3 regions of the Chryseobacterium sp. BGA-UO-ETr-SB22 genome follow, and region 3 is predicted to be linked to each of the others. Evidence: riboswitches for the same ligand, from Rfam matches in the RefSeq annotation. Region 3 holds a riboswitch; each other region holds the start of a gene.
The links. Region 3 has a riboswitch for cobalamin ahead of AC57AW_RS11745 (hypothetical protein). Riboswitches for the same ligand answer to the same signal wherever they lie in the genome.
Positions count from the first base shown of each region.

Region 1 (5,323 bases), 570 kb from region 3:
GGGCTTTCTGAGCAGAGTCTTTTCAATGAACTGGATGTTCAGAAGCAGATCACACAGAATCAGACCCATCACGTTCAACAGCAGCAAAAGGAGAAAGCAGCTCCAAAGATGGAGATTGTTCCTCTTGAAAAAGAAAAAGAAGATCCTTTCCTGTTTGATGTACTGTTTATGGAGAATAAACTTGTTGAACACATGCTGGCATTTGGGGATATTATTCTGAAACGTAGAAATGAACAAGGTGAAGAATATCAGATTACGGTAATTGAAGAAATTCTTCATCATTTTGAAGAAGAACAGTATACGTTTTTAGTCAAAGGTAATGAAGTCATTATCACTCAGGTGAGAGAGGGAATTCAGAAAGATGAGCTTAGAAGTGGAAACTTTTTTGTATCTTTTATGGATGAAGAGATTACTACAAAGGTGGTGGATGCTTTGATTCCACTGGATGATCTTGAAAACTGGGCTTCCAGAAATATTTATCCTCCCAATTATGGTGATAAAGTGGCAGATCAGATCCAGGGAGATGTTTTATTGCATAAATACAGGTATATTGATTATTTAATCACGGAAACGGCTAAAGATCTTGATAAGTACAGTACCACAGATGAAGGGAAATATTATGAGCTCATCAAAAAGATTACCTTACTGAAACAGGCTTCGATGCGATTGAGTAATATCATCGAATATTCGCCTATCAAAGGAATCTATGGTGATAGAAAAAGATAGTTTTTAAAGTCAGTTTTTTTGATATTCTGTGACAAAAAGTCCTATAAAATTTTAGGAATAAATATTGTAATTTAAACTTCGAGAATAGTATAAAAATAATACATAATAGAAATATGGACATTAAAAAAGATTTCAGAGATTTCTCTGTAAAGCATTTAGGAAACAACGGTTTGGTTACCGATCAGTATATGGGAATGTATGGGCCAACGAATCTTACTCCGTACATCATGGAAGAAAGAAGATTAAACGTTGCTCAGATGGACGTTTTCTCCCGTTTGATGATGGACAGAATTATCTTCCTGGGAACAGGTATTGATGATCAGGTAGCAAATATTGTTACAGCACAGCTTTTATTCTTAGAAAGTGCAGATCCGTCAAAAGATATTCAGATCTATATCAACTCTCCTGGTGGAAGTGTTTATGCAGGTTTAGGTATTTATGACACTATGCAGATTATTAAGCCGGATGTAGCGACAATCTGTACAGGTATGGCTGCTTCAATGGGAGCTGTATTATTGGTTGCCGGAGAAAAAGGAAAACGTTCTGCGCTTAAGCACTCAAGAGTAATGATTCACCAGCCTTCAGGAGGTGCTCAGGGAGTTGCTTCTGATATGGAGATCAACTTGAGAGAGATGCTGAAATTGAAGCAGGAACTTTACGAAATCATTGGTCACCACTCAGGACAAACATATGAGTGGGTAGAAAAATCTTCTGACAGAGATTACTGGATGACTTCTGAAGAAGCGAAAGGCTACGGAATGGTAGATGAGGTTCTGCAAAGATCTACTGAGAAAAAATAATTGATTGTAAAATCATAAGAAACCGCACCCATCTGGTGCGGTTTTTTTGTTGAATCAATTCTGGATTTTGAACTGTATTGACTGTTTAGATTTCTACAGAATGATACAATTGGAATAATGGTTTTTCCATACAGTTTGCAATTCTGCATAGATTCTAATTATTGACAAAAATTTAAACTGAAGACGTGAAAATTCCCATCCTCTGGAGGGGTGTCAAAAATTCAAAGAATTTTTGACGGGGTGGTTTTACGTGTAAAGGCGCTTTTCTTTATTTCTTAACCATCTTATGCATCACAGAACCACCATTTGTTTTAATCTCAACAAAATAAACTCCTGAAGATAAAGCCCGGATAGGAATCTTTAACTCCTGAGAAGTTAGTACCTTTTGCCCAGCAGCTGAATAAATATTCACTTCTTTTAGTTTCTCAGTTGTTTCAATCTGAATGAAATCACTTGCCGGATTAGGATAAATACTGAATTTTTTCTTTGAAACGGAAGAAGTACCCAAGGTTAATTGTGCTTCAGTTGGTGTAAATGGTCTTCTTTGCCCAAAACTCAGCCCCAACCAATCATCATTGCTCAGCTGAACCTGAGAAAGGCTGGTTTTCGTTTGCCAGCTTGACAAATCTTTTCCTTTGTATAACTTCCAGCTGTCTGATCCGGAAGTATTCCCGGTGAATGAATTTAATGATAAATGGGAAACCTGATTGTTAGCCGATGTATAATTAAAATACGAAACCTGAGTCTGGATCAGTTGTAAAGCCTGTTCAGCAGTGATGCTCCCGTTATATTTAATTCCGAAAACAAAAGAATTGGCACCATTGGCATTATCAGTTCCGAAATCAATCACCACAAGGCTTTTATTGCTTCCTGTTCCTACCCAGTTGGTAACCTGAGATGGTACGTACCATGAAGAGCTGTAAGCTGCAACAGGAGTAGAAGGAGGAGTGTCGTAATGATCAAGACCGTATGAAGCTCCATACCATTTTCCGTCAACCAAAGGAGTATAACCTACACCATTATTCCATGTCATGGTTGATGCACTGGATCCGGACCATGTTATCCAGCTGTCATCAATAGTGGAGGTGTGATGATTATAATTCAGAATAGAAAGGTATCCTGTAGGAATGTCAACCTGCATTTTGGGTTCTGCGGCCACAATAGCATTAATAAGATCTTCCATTGTTAAATCATTGCTATCAAAGCGGTATCCCCATGCATAAGAATTGGGAGTGCTGTTGTCATTAAAATCTGCAATGAAATAGGCCTTTTTAGAACCGGTTCCTACCCAGAATTTAATGTCATTTTCTGTGAATTGGGCTGACAATAACTGCATACAAAGCAGCAAGAAAAAAAAATAGATTTTTCTCATGATATAATTTAAATTAAAGTTTTACTCCCGAAACTTATCTTCAAAGGAAAGTATTTTTTCCTCTAAAGTCAGTATTTTAAGGCAGGTCTCCTGGCTCACATCTTACAGCCTCCTTCCCGGATTTTCAGGTCCAGTGGTATTAATATGCTATAAGTTTAAACAGTTTACAGTTGCGGGTACAGCTCAAAATTTGAATGGTATTCTCACTTGATTCCCTATTAATGAACAATGTTCAGCCTTAAAACGCTGCAAATATATCATATAAATTTGTGAGTCCGTTTTGTGAATTATCTTTTTTCGGATATGCTTAAAAAGTTGGTTTTCATATTAATTAATAATTGAGTTAGATTGCTGGATTTCCATTTTAAAATCTTCTTTTTTCTGTTTATATTCAATTCATTTTGTAGTTCTATTGTTAAAATAGAATTATCATTATATTCAAGATCAGTTTATAATCAATCTCTATTTTCGCAGCCATAAAAGTGAATATGAAAAAATTACTATTGTCTGTTGCAGTGCTGGCAGTATTAGCTTCATGCAACAGTGAGGCTGATTCTACAATAATTAATCAGGATATTAATTATTCCAAACTGCCTCAGGAATTTCCATTTACAAAACTGGCTACGATAAACGGAGTAGATGTTATCAATGGTGGATTTGGTTCCGGAGCAGCTGCTCACCCTACAAGAAAAGGTGAATTCTATGTCATTACAGATAGAGGACCTAATACTGACTTCCAGAATGGAAAAAAATTTCTTACCCCTAACTTTACGCCTACCATTATGCATTTTAAAATCAATGCTGATGGAAATGTAGAAGTGATTAAATATATTAAGCTTAAAAACCCATCAGGACAGCCTATTACAGGATTACCAAACCCTGCAGGAATGGGAAGTACCGGAGAAATAGCCTATGATGCTTCCGGAAATGTTTTAGGGACGGATCAATATGGATTAGACAGTGAAAGTATTGTAGCAGCAGCAGACGGTACATTCTGGGTTTCTGATGAATACGGGCCACACATCGTGCATTATAGTGCAGACGGAATGGAGATGGAAAGAATAAGCCCGATTGGCGTAAATACAGGACCAAGAAAATTACCTGCTGTTTTAGCCAAAAGAAGAGCGAACAGAGGGATGGAAGGACTTGCTATTACACCCGATGGAAGAACATTGGTAGGAACCATACAGTCAATGATGTATGTACCCAGCAAAGCATTGGCTACCAATACTACTTTGACGAGAATTGTCACATTTGATACTGTTACAGGGCAGACCAAACAGTTTTTATACAAACAGGATGGAGGAGCTTCCGATTCAGTTTGTGACATTACAGCCTTAAGTAATAATGAATTCCTGGTGATTGAAAGAGATGGAAATTTCGGATCTCAGGGAGGAATTAAAAAAGTATACAGAATCAACCTAAGCAATGCTTCCGATGTGAATGGAACTGATATTAATGCGGTAGACGGAATGAAAATTAATGGTAAGGCCTTAGAACAGTGTTCATGGGACGAAATTACCAATGCCGGGATAAAGGCTGTTTCAAAAACATTGGCCGTAGATCTGGTTGCAAAGCTGGGCTACGAACATGATAAGTTTGAGGGAATTGTTTATTTAGGAAATAATAAACTGGCTGTTTTCAATGATGATGATTTTGGAGTAGTGGATGATGGAAACGGAAACCCTAAGGCTAAAATTCTTCCTAAAACAGGGAAGGTAGACAAAGGAACTATGTATGTAGTCGATATTCAATAATTAGATTTTTTTAACGGAAAACGGCGGCATCTTCGATGCCGCCGTTTTTATTGTATGGTATTTCTTAGCTGACTTTTCTCCTTTTAAAGAAAACTCTATAAACTAAAAATGTTTGTATCAGAACGTTTCCTATAAATAGAAGTACTGCCTGATAAGTTGGAATATCAGCATAAAAAGGCAATAATTTATTAAATAAAACGGCTGGAGAATTTACCAGAGCCTTAATCAGTGCCAATGGATAACTCAAAAAGTCAGGTCTTATGCCAATTAAAAACTGATCATAAACAAAGACATAAATAAGATCAAATAAAAGAAGTCCGAAGAATATTAAAATGAAGTTTTTCATGTCTGTTCTAAAAGTTCCTTTATTTTAGTTAAAACCCTCAATGATTTTAGAGAAATCCTCTAATTTCAAAGCAGCTCCTCCAATCAGACCTCCATCGATATCCGGCTGAGAGAAAATTTCTTTTGCATTGTCTGGCTTTACAGATCCTCCGTAAAGGATTGAAATTTCATCAGCAACTTCCTGTCCGTATTTTGCAGCGATAATGCTTCTGATGTGTGCATGAATTTCCTGAGCCTGCTCAGGGGTTGCTGTTTCTCCTGTTCCAATAGCCCAAACAGGTTCGTAAGCGATCACTACCTTCTTGATTTCTTCAGCAGAAAGT
Region 1 is NZ_JCAQOV010000005.1:414,243-419,565, forward strand. It holds gene dnaG (DNA primase) at 1-726, shown strand, start outside; gene clpP (ATP-dependent Clp endopeptidase proteolytic subunit ClpP) at 840-1,526, shown strand; gene AC57AW_RS09205 (T9SS type A sorting domain-containing protein) at 1,795-2,898, opposite strand; cobalamin riboswitch at 2,962-3,154, opposite strand; gene AC57AW_RS09210 (esterase-like activity of phytase family protein) at 3,387-4,655, shown strand; gene AC57AW_RS09215 (hypothetical protein) at 4,720-5,001, opposite strand; gene tpiA (triose-phosphate isomerase) at 5,026-5,323, opposite strand, start outside.
Region 1: it holds a riboswitch for cobalamin, as region 3 does, so the genes downstream of both, AC57AW_RS09205 (T9SS type A sorting domain-containing protein) here and AC57AW_RS11745 (hypothetical protein) in region 3, are expected to answer to the same signal.

Region 2 (5,323 bases), 1.7 Mb from region 3:
GCAGTACTTTGTTGTTTACAACTTCTACAGGAACTGTCATCTGGATTGGGAAGTTATATCCTTTTCCTTCTTTTTTAATGATCAGATAAGGTGTTTTAATATCTGGCTTTCTTGTTACATCTACTGAGATATAATCTTCTTCGAAAACTGTTCTTTTGTCAGAATAAATATCATTATTGTAAGCTTTGAAGTTCTGAGGAATGTTGATCTGCTTTACATCTACATATACTGTATCTGAAGGAGTGTTGATAGCAACATTCTCTACATCTTCTTTACTTCCTCTGTAGATCATGTCTTTTTTAGCCATGCTTATTCCGAAGTAAGTTCCTAATCCGATCAGAAGAAGAAATAAACCTCCTACTACCCATCCGATATTTCTCAGTTTCGTTTTTGGAGAGAATATTTTAATACTTAATAAGCTGAAAAGAATTGCTGGAATTAAGCTTCCGATTACCATCATGGCTGCCAGTACTTTGTCAAGTCCCTGATCATCCATATAGAATCTGATTTCATTGGCACCAGGAAAGTCTGTATCCATTCCGAAAAGGCCGAATAATACGAATACTCCAATAATGCTTCCTACAGCCATCAATACGAAGAATCCTCCTACAATATACTTGAATATATTCCAAACTCCGCTGCTTGCGTTGTTGATGTAAGGCTTGTTTTCGTTGTAGATTTCTCCGACCCTCTGAGTAGATTCATTGGCAAATTGTACCAATTTATTAGACTCATTCTTAAGATTGTCGAAGTTCATAGGCTTTCCCTGCATTTTCAGGAAATCTGCCGCTGTTTCAGCTTTTGGAAGTACGATCCAAAGGATTACATATAAAAGACCGATCAATGAAGATGAAATAGCTGCTGTAAAAATTCCTAATACGAATATTCCCAGCCAGATTGCTCTCATGGTAGTAATGTCCATTCCTACATATTGAGCTAAACCTGCGCAAACACCTGCGATTTTTTGTTTTTCCGGATCACGGAACAGTTGTTTTTTATCGGTATAATTGTTTCCTGAATAGTTATTTCTTGTTGATGTTTTTTCAGAAAAATAAGCTTCCTCCTGTTCTTCAATTTTTTCTGGGCTTCCGATCTGCGCGATTACCTTTTCTACGTCGGTATCGTTGATTACTTCACGTTTTCCCAGAGAATCTTTGAATATCTCCACCATTCTTATTTCTATGTCATGCATTACCTCATCGGCCTCAGAAGCATCCAGTGAGCTTCTCAGTGCGTTCAGGTAATCGCTGAGCTTTATATATGCGTGTTCTTCTATTGTAAAAGAAAAACCTGCGAGTCCTATTGAGAGTGTCTTGTTCATAGCGTTGTTTTTTAATTTTGTTGGGTGATGTTGTTTACTGAGGCTGTCAGCTCATTCCATGTGTTTTGAAGTTCATCCAGGAAAAGTTTTCCTTTTTCTGTGATCTGATAATATTTTCTGGGTGGCCCTCCTGTAGATTCTTCCCATCTGTAAGAGAGAAACTCTCCGTTTTTAAGTCTTGTAAGAAGAGGGTAGAGGGTTCCTTCTACTACATCCAGTTTTCCTTTTTTCAGTTCGTCAATAAGATCAGAAACATACATTTCGCGATTATTGATGAGACTTAGAATACAGAATTCCAGAATTCCTTTTCGCATTTGCGCTTTGGTATTTTCGGTATTCATCTTTGATAAGTTTTGTTAATTAGTTATATAATTTTCGAAGTTCGGAACCTAGCTAGTTGTACCTATTTCGATTTTACATTACAAAGATATGTAAAATAAATGGTATTATGCAATACAAAGTAGTGAAATTTTTAAAACAAATAATTTAAAATACTGATAATCAATATAATAAATTGCACACTGAATTTTAAGGAAAATGAATTTGGATGGAAATAATTGTAAAATTGTTGAAATTTTTGATGTGATTGAGAAAAATAATCAGAAATAATTGAGATGGTCCATTACTATTTACTCATTATTTATTAATTATTTCGTTGCCCACTGCCATCATCTAGCCCCGATAGCAGCGGTTACCCCACAGCAGATAGGTTTCAGGTGCTGTGCGAGGAGTATGAGCGTATAGCGGGAAACAGCTTCTTATTAATGAATACTCTTTTATCTAAAGGCTGTTAAATTGTTTCAGATTTTTACATATAATAAGGCTGTAATTTTGAGATCGGTATTATGATTCGTATTTTTGTTAGGTACAAAAACACCTAAATCTATTTACTATTACCATGAATTTATTAAATACATACAAGCATTTATCGGCTTTTGTTTTACTTGGTCCTGCCTGTTTTGGACAATATCAGTTTGAGGTTAAAAATGCGTCAAAGAATTACGATGCAATCATCCAGGTAGAGAATTGCCATGATGGGCGGTGCAGCGGCAAAGGAAGTGTAGAATTGTTTGATCATAAAAACACAAAGGTGCAGACTTTTGTATCGGACGACCTGGTATTGGAAGTAGATCAGGCTGAAAAACCTAAGCAGGGAAAAATGATTCAGCTGACAAATAAGCAGAATTCTGTTATCATTAATGATTTTAATTTTGACGGAACCGAAGATGTTGCGATAAGGAACGGAAATATGGGAAACTACAGTGCCGCTTCCTATGATGTATATGTATTCAACAGTACTAGAATGGGGTTTGTAAAGAGTAAAGAACTTACGGATCTTGCTTCCAATGCCCTTGATATTTTTGATGTTGATGTGAAACGTAAACGCCTGATCTCCTATGGTAAATCCGGGTGCTGCGATATTTTCACTACTGAATACGCCGTTATTCCGAATAAAGGTCTGGATAAAGTCTTTGAAAAGGAAGAGGATATGAACACTGAAGGTCAGGTGAAAGTAATAACTAAAGAAAAGATCAATAATAAATGGATTACCAAAACAAAGGTATACCCGGCAGATCAATATAATAGAAAATAAAAAGTTAGATGAAAATTCAGAAAGAGATTGACTTTATTCTGGCAGTGGATGCCTTGAAAAATGTACAGCGAAGAAATTATAATGCTGATGATTCCCGAAGAGAGAATACCGCGGAACATTCCTGGCAGATTATCATTCTGGCACAGATCCTTTATCCGTATGCTAAAAACCGTGCAGATATTGATCTTTTAAGAGTGATAAGAATGCTTTCCATCCATGATTTGGTAGAGATAGAAGCTGGAGACACTTTTATTTTTGATGAAAAGGCAATGGTAGGTAAGTTTGACAGAGAAAAGGCATCTGCCCAAAAGATTTTCGGAATTCTTGATGAACCTTTGCGCACGGAGTTCTTTAATCTATGGCTTGAGTTCGAAGATGAGAAAACCTCTGATGCTATTTTTGCCTGCGGGATTGATAGAATTATGCCGTTTATTTTAAATTCTCATACTTCAGGAAAAAGCTGGACGGAAGCGGGAGTAACAGAAAAACAAATCCGAAATATGCTTGAAAATGCAATCAACAGAGCTTCTGATGAAATGGGTGAAGCTTTTGAACTGCTGCTGAACAGAAGTCTGGAAATGGAAAAAGTTGTGAAATAAATTAAAAAACATAGAAAAAGCTTCGGGCGGCCAAAGGCCGCCCGAAGCTTTTTTATTTATAGTATCTGGATTGGTTTCTTGAATTCGTCAATCGCTACAAACGTAAAGTCACCTACGATGGCTTTTTCTCTTTCATAAGAATACATCTGCTCGGTATAGATCTCAACATTTACTTTCATACTGGTTTTTCCTACGTAGGAAACTTTCCCAATCAGTTCCACAATAGTTCCGGCAGGAATAGGTTTTTTGAAATCGATCTTGTCACTGCTCACTGTTACCACTCTTTTTCTGGCAAATCGGGTGGCTGTAATAAAAGCTACTTCGTCCATCAGCTGCATGGCCGTACCACCAAAAAGGGTATCGTAATGATTGGTTGTGTTAGGGAAAACCGCTTTAAAGATTCTGGTTTCGGATGCTTCAATTCTTTCTTCTGTAGTCATATATCATTATTATTAAAGCGAAATGAAAATGATATTAAAATAACAGAACAATGACAGGAACTTATAGAATTCCTGAAACAATCCATCAGATCAATACAACTTCAAATCGCGAAAGTTATTTGTTTAAAGAAATAGGCAGGTCTCCTGACTTGTAACATCTTTTATCTCCTTCCCATGCCTCGCACAGTGGATCTTTGATAAAGATTTCAGTTACTTACAGTTGCGCGACAGTCCGTGATTTTCACACGGTTCCCTTTTAATCTGCAATAATGCAGAACCAATTTCTGTGATGAATAAGCGTTAAAACTTTTCGGGTGCAAAAATAATGAATTTATTCCGGATTATGGTAAATAATCTGGCTGATTACTCTTCCTTTCTTGATCGTCCACAGCGTGGTGTATCTGTTTTCTCCAGAACCGTTTATCATGTATAGGAAAATATTGTCGGTGTCTAGGGAGGTTACGCCAATGTTCTCAAAATCCATGGTAGGCTGGAACATATTTTTGATGGCTTCTCTTACAAAGACAGAACCTCTTCCGGGCTGTTGTACCCTGATCGATTTGATTTCGGTCATTCCTTCTGGAAGGTCATTTCCAATTCCCCAGGGTTTTACTTTATCGATGGTCAGAAGTTTTCCTTCTGCATCTTTTTCTTTTTTACGGTAGCCTGCATTGGATGGATAAATATCAATCACAACTTTGCTTCTTTGGGCAGTAGGGACTTTCGGATCAGAATTATCTGTGAAAATAAGTGATTTTCCGTTTTTAGATTTGGACGGTGTATAAGCCGGAAGCTGATCAATATAAGCAATACGCTCTTTATTTACCATTCCTTCTTTATCAAGCGTTTCATAGCGTACAAACGGCTTGTCGTCATCCTGTTTTTCAGGATATTTGATCCAGATCCATTCTGTTTCTCCGGGAGCAGGTTTTACATAAACAAATACATCTCCTTTACGCATACGGATTTTGTCTACAATTTTTCTGTAATTGTCTTTATGAACCCGTACATTGGCATATCCTTCTTCAGCTTTTACCACTCCGAAAGGAACTTTATTCTGCCCTTTTACAAAGGCTAAAGAAAAAATACTGAAAGCGGATAGATAGAATGCTTTGTTTATGAAAGTCATCATGAAAATTTTTTGATCCCCCAAATATATAAATTAAATGCTTTTCGGAGGGTAATTATACTCTTACAGTTCTCTTAAATCTTGTATTTGTTCAAATAATGATAAGAAAGCAGGTATTTTACCAGTAATATTCTACAGGATAGCTGTGTTTTTTACGTATATAATTTAAATCTATTGAAAAAATACAATAATATATGGACGACCTATAAAGTATATTCAATAAAATTCCTATTTTTCAAG
Region 2 is NZ_JCAQOV010000005.1:2,688,516-2,693,838, reverse strand. It holds gene AC57AW_RS19530 (PspC domain-containing protein) at 1-1,321, opposite strand, end outside; gene AC57AW_RS19525 (PadR family transcriptional regulator) at 1,333-1,662, opposite strand; gene AC57AW_RS19520 (XAC2610-related protein) at 2,220-2,915, shown strand; gene AC57AW_RS19515 (HD domain-containing protein) at 2,924-3,514, shown strand; gene AC57AW_RS19510 (acyl-CoA thioesterase) at 3,571-3,954, opposite strand; cobalamin riboswitch at 4,072-4,251, opposite strand; gene AC57AW_RS19505 (hypothetical protein) at 4,286-5,086, opposite strand.
Region 2: it holds a riboswitch for cobalamin, as region 3 does, so the genes downstream of both, AC57AW_RS19510 (acyl-CoA thioesterase) here and AC57AW_RS11745 (hypothetical protein) in region 3, are expected to answer to the same signal.

Region 3 (5,323 bases):
TTATTTGCTGTGGTTTATTGAATTATCATAATATGTAATAATTAAGTTTTATATCTATATTGATATAGATAATTATTTATGAAATTTAATAACACTTTTTGAGCTGTCTATTTTCATAGAGCATATGGTAAAATTGTTTTTTCACCTTTAATTGAATGCAGTTATGAGAACTGGAAATTACGAATGTAAAGTGTTACTAATTGAATCCGTTTTTGTATTTACCCATCCATTTGTATAAGGTAGTCTTGGGAATCTTATATTCATTCATGACCTCCTGCTTACTCTTTTTCCCTGTATCAATAAGATCCAGAATGAAAGAAATAATTTCTTGGGTATACAGTTTTTTTCTGAACTGAGGGAGTGAAGATTGGATAGTTGTATTGCTTGTATTTACATTAGCAGGAGGTGCATAGAGTATAAGATAATGTGAATAAACTCTAAAAAAATCATATTCAAGTAAAATACTGAACCGTAAAATAAGATCGCTTTCTATAGATTTTTGGGATAATATTTGAGTTAATTCTTCATCTGTACATTTCAAAAATTTACAGATTCGTATTTGATCTATTTCAAATTCCTTTATTCTTTGGGTGATGAGGTCGCCCATATGAATATTCTTGATATCGTGAATCATCCTTTAGTATTAAATTTGTGTTTTTCTAAAAATATTTGAAGTGAACTATATCATTTCAAATCGTATGCAAAATTATTAATATTGCATAAATACAGGGGTTATCGTAGCTGTCGATAACTGTCAAAACTTATCGAATTTTGTTATTTGCTGGTTAATTTTGGCTTTTTGGGAAAAGTGGTCTATGAAAATGTGAACTTTTAAATCGGATCATTAAAACCTGATTTTTACAGAATAAATTAAGAATAGTTAGCTTTCATTTGCTATCAGAATCATATGTAAAAGTTGTTGCAATAAAGAATTACACCTATGGAATATTAAAAGAGAAAAGGAAGCTCTGTAAAAATTAAGAAGAAGAGATCATATTATTATTGTTTTGTAGTAACCGGATAGAGTAAATTTTAATACCTTTAACTTTCAAATCATTAAAATTCTAAATAATCCATGAAGACGAAACCATTAACTTTCATCTTAATTATCTTTTTTCAACTGATAAGTATCACAGCATTTTCACAGAAAACAGCTGTTCTAAACTCTCTATTAGATAAAAATTCAGAATTTATTTTTCCACAGACTCCCGATAAGATCTCAAAAGCATTGAACATGAAACCTGTGTTTTATGAAGATGCCAATGAAGAAAAATATGTGAAATGGCCTACAAAAACAGGATTGGAACTGTATTGCAGCCTGGGAAAAAGTAATGCTGTTAATGAGATGTTCTTTACCATTTCAGACAATAAACCCGTAGTGGTAGAAGGGCTTCCATTTGGGCTTATCATGAATAAAAGTTCGCTGCAGGACAGCAAAACGAAGTTCAGTAAGTACAGTGCTAAAACACAGAAGCTAGGTTCTGACAGTGAATTTCCAGGAGGTTCAAAACTGATTTTTAAGAAAGGAAAACATTATGCAACCTTGTTTTTTAACAATAAAAATCTGCTAAAATCTTTAGCACTTACCACAGAACTGGTTGATCCGGCTGCCAATTAATTTCAACAGCTTTCAAATACTATAAAATCCGTCATTTTTTGGCGGATTTTTTTTATCCATTCATTCTAAATAATAAGGAGAAAAAAATCTCTGCTTACAAAGCAACACAGCTGCTTTTAGAAAATGGATTGTAGAATAAAGATTCAAGTTTCTTACTAAAAATGATATAAAAAAGATCATTTAATATGAAAAGATAAACATTCACAATTCTTAAAAAAAACAGTTCAAAAAAACACTTCAATTCCAGGGTGAAAAATGACAACGAGGAAGTTATTTCTTTAAAGTTGTTTCATTTTTTCATTATATATCTTAAGAATTTAGTAACGAAAAACGAACGGAATCATCTAAATTACAATGTCTGTTGAATAAAAAATGTATTTTTAATAATAACAAAATCAGTGGGTTATGGTTAAATAATTATTGTTTGCATAAAATATCTTTCACGTTTTTATAAAATACCTATATTTACCACCAAGGAGTTCTTAACATCTTCTTTATCAACCGAAACTGGTTACACTTAGCTGTGTCTTAAAAGGGAATCGTGTGCAAATCACGAACTGTCGCGCAACTGTAAGTAACATCAAGGTTTTTATCAAAAAAGGTCCACTGTATGCCTCGTTATATGGGAAGGACGATAAAAACTGTTACAAGTCAGGAGACCTGCCTATTTCGAATTGACGATGCTTTCGCGGTATGAAGCTTATAGTCAGGTATGATACGATATGGATAACAGTGGGATCAATATATTTTGTCAGCTCGTGTTATTTTGTGATGCAGGTAAGTAGTGGGGCAGTATGCTCTTTCATTATCGTGTATTCATCGTATTTTCCTTTTCCATATTTTTCTTTTCCACAGGCATTGTGAAGTTTATCAGGAACTTTTTATGAGGATTTAATCAATATAAAAAGTTAAAAAATGTACCCATTCGATTTCGGTTATTCATGCAGGAGCAGCAGACTTGGAAATAAACAGGTTTGCAGGGAGGTAATGGTGCATAATTCCGGATTACAAAAAACGAATAAAACAGTTCTGCTTCCTTTTGATTTCCTTTTTACCACATCATGGAATGGTGGCTATTATTGCGTCTATTCATGGTCTTCTGTAAACAAAATTCAACTAAACAATAAATATTATAATGACTACAAGTGAAAGTTTGAAGTCTCCCGGTATGAAATTTCGGGAGGCCATGCGAAAAGAAAGTCCCCTTCAGATTGTTGGTACCATTAATGCCAATCACGCGCTGCTAGCACAGCAGGCTGGGTTCAATGCAATTTATCTTTCAGGAGGCGGTGTTGCTGCAGGCTCTCTGGGTATTCCGGATTTAGGAATTACTACGCTGGAAGATGTATTGATTGATGTTCAGCGTATCACGAATGTTTGCGATGTACCATTGATGGTAGATGTTGATACCGGATTTGGGCCTTCAGCATTCAATGTGGCAAGAACCGTCAAGTCACTGATTAAAGCCGGAGCTGCTGCTTTGCATATTGAAGATCAGGTAGGTGCAAAACGTTGTGGACACCGCCCGGGAAAGGAAGTTGTAACCAAAGAAGAAATGGTAGACAGGCTGAAAGCTGCTGCAGATGCCCGTACCGATGAGAATTTTGTAATAGGTGCCCGTACCGATGCATTTGCTAATGAAGGATTGGAAAAAACATTGGAAAGAGCAGTTGCTTACAAAGAAGCCGGAGCAGATTTCATCTTTGCAGAAGCCGTTCCTGACTTAAGCTTTTACCAAAAGTTTGTTGAAGCTACAGGAGTTCCCGTACTGGCTAATATTACAGAATTCGGGATGATCAGAATGTACACAGTGGAAGAATTAAAAAATGCAGGCGTAGGACTGGTTCTTTATCCGCTTTCGGCTTTCCGTGCCGCCAATAAAGCGGCTCAAAATGTATACGAACACCTTCGCAAAGACGGAACACAGGTCAATGTATTAGATACCATGCAAACCAGAGAAGAACTCTATCAAAGCATTGGATACTACGACTATGAACAAAAATTAGACAACCTTTTTAAACAAAATAATTGATAATGTCAACGAACAGTGAACCCACATTTAAACCTAAAAAAAGCGTTGCGCTTTCAGGGGTAGCAGCAGGTAATACTGCGCTTTGCAGTGTCGGAAAAAGTGGAAACGATCTCCATTACAGAGGATATGATATTCTGGATCTGGCAGAAAAAACGCAATTTGAAGAAGTAGCCTACCTGTTGATCTATGGCCAGCTGCCTACTGGAGCACAGTTGAAAAACTATAAAGCCAAATTAAAATCTCTGAGAGGACTGCCTCATTCTGTGAGAAATATCCTTAAGAGTATTCCTGCAGCAGCCCACCCAATGGATGTTATGCGTTCTATGGTTTCCGCTGTCGGAAGTATTCAGCCGGAAAAAGACGATCATAATATGGCGGGAGCAAGAGATATTGCAGACAAATTACTCGCATCTTTCAGCTCAGGTCTGTTATATTGGTACCACTATACCCATAATGGAAAAGAAATTGATGTAGAAACCGATGATGATACAATAGGAGGGCATTTTCTTCACCTGTTACACGGAAAGAAACCTTCAGATTCCTGGGTAAAAGCAATGGAAATCTCGTTGAACCTGTATGCAGAACATGAATTTAATGCGTCAACATTCACCAGCCGTGTGATTGCCGGTACAGGATCTGATATTTATTCTGCCATTACAGGAGCCATTGGTGCTTTGAGAGGGCCTAAACATGGTGGAGCTAATGAAGTAGCTTTTGAAATCCAAAGCCGTTATCATTCTCCGGATGAAGCAGAAAGTGACATTCGCCAGCGTATTGCGAACAAAGAAGTGATTATCGGATTTGGACACCCAGTGTATACCATTTCAGACCCAAGAAATGTCGTGATCAAAAAGGTAGCTAAAGAACTTTCCGAGGAAGCAGGAGATATGCTGCTGTATACTATTGCTGAAAAGCTTGAAACTGTAATGTGGGAAGAAAAGAAAATGTTCCCGAATCTGGATTGGTTCTCCGCTGTTTCTTATCACTTGATGGGAGTTCCTACCCTGATGTTTACTCCGTTATTTGTCATTTCAAGAGTTACAGGCTGGAGTGCCCACATTATAGAACAGAGACAGGATGGGAAGATTATCCGCCCAAGTGCCAACTATACAGGACCCGAAAACAAAGAATTTGTGTCCATCAACGACAGGAAATAATGGAAATATCAATAGTTCATTTTCAATTTTCCGCTCTTAACTTTTAATTAATTAAAATTTTTCAACAATAAAAAATGAGTTCACACATCTCAAACGAAAGACCACAACCCGATCAGGTATTAACAGACATTGCAGACTATGTCTTAAACTACGAAATTAAAAATGACTTAGCATGGAAGACCGCTCATTACTGTCTTCTGGATACGATTGGCTGTGGTCTGGAAGCATTGACTTACCCCGCATGTACAAAACTTTTAGGACCTGTGGTAAAGGGTACGGTGGTTCCTAACGGAGCAAAAGTACCGGGTACCCAATTTCAGCTGGACCCGATTCAGGCAGCTTTCAATATCGGAGCGATTATTCGTTGGCTGGATTTCAATGATACATGGCTGGCGGCAGAATGGGGACATCCTTCTGATAACCTTGGAGGAATTTTAGCGACTGCAGACTGGCTATCCAGAACCAATATTGCAGAAGGAAAAGCACCTTTAAAAATGAAGCAGGTACTGGAAGCAA
Region 3 is NZ_JCAQOV010000005.1:986,030-991,352, forward strand. It holds gene AC57AW_RS11735 (transposase) at 197-634, opposite strand; gene AC57AW_RS11740 (hypothetical protein) at 1,076-1,618, shown strand; cobalamin riboswitch at 2,110-2,300, shown strand; gene AC57AW_RS11745 (hypothetical protein) at 2,534-2,767, shown strand; gene prpB (methylisocitrate lyase) at 2,754-3,650, shown strand; gene prpC (bifunctional 2-methylcitrate synthase/citrate synthase) at 3,653-4,807, shown strand; gene AC57AW_RS11760 (bifunctional 2-methylcitrate dehydratase/aconitate hydratase) at 4,882-5,323, shown strand, end outside.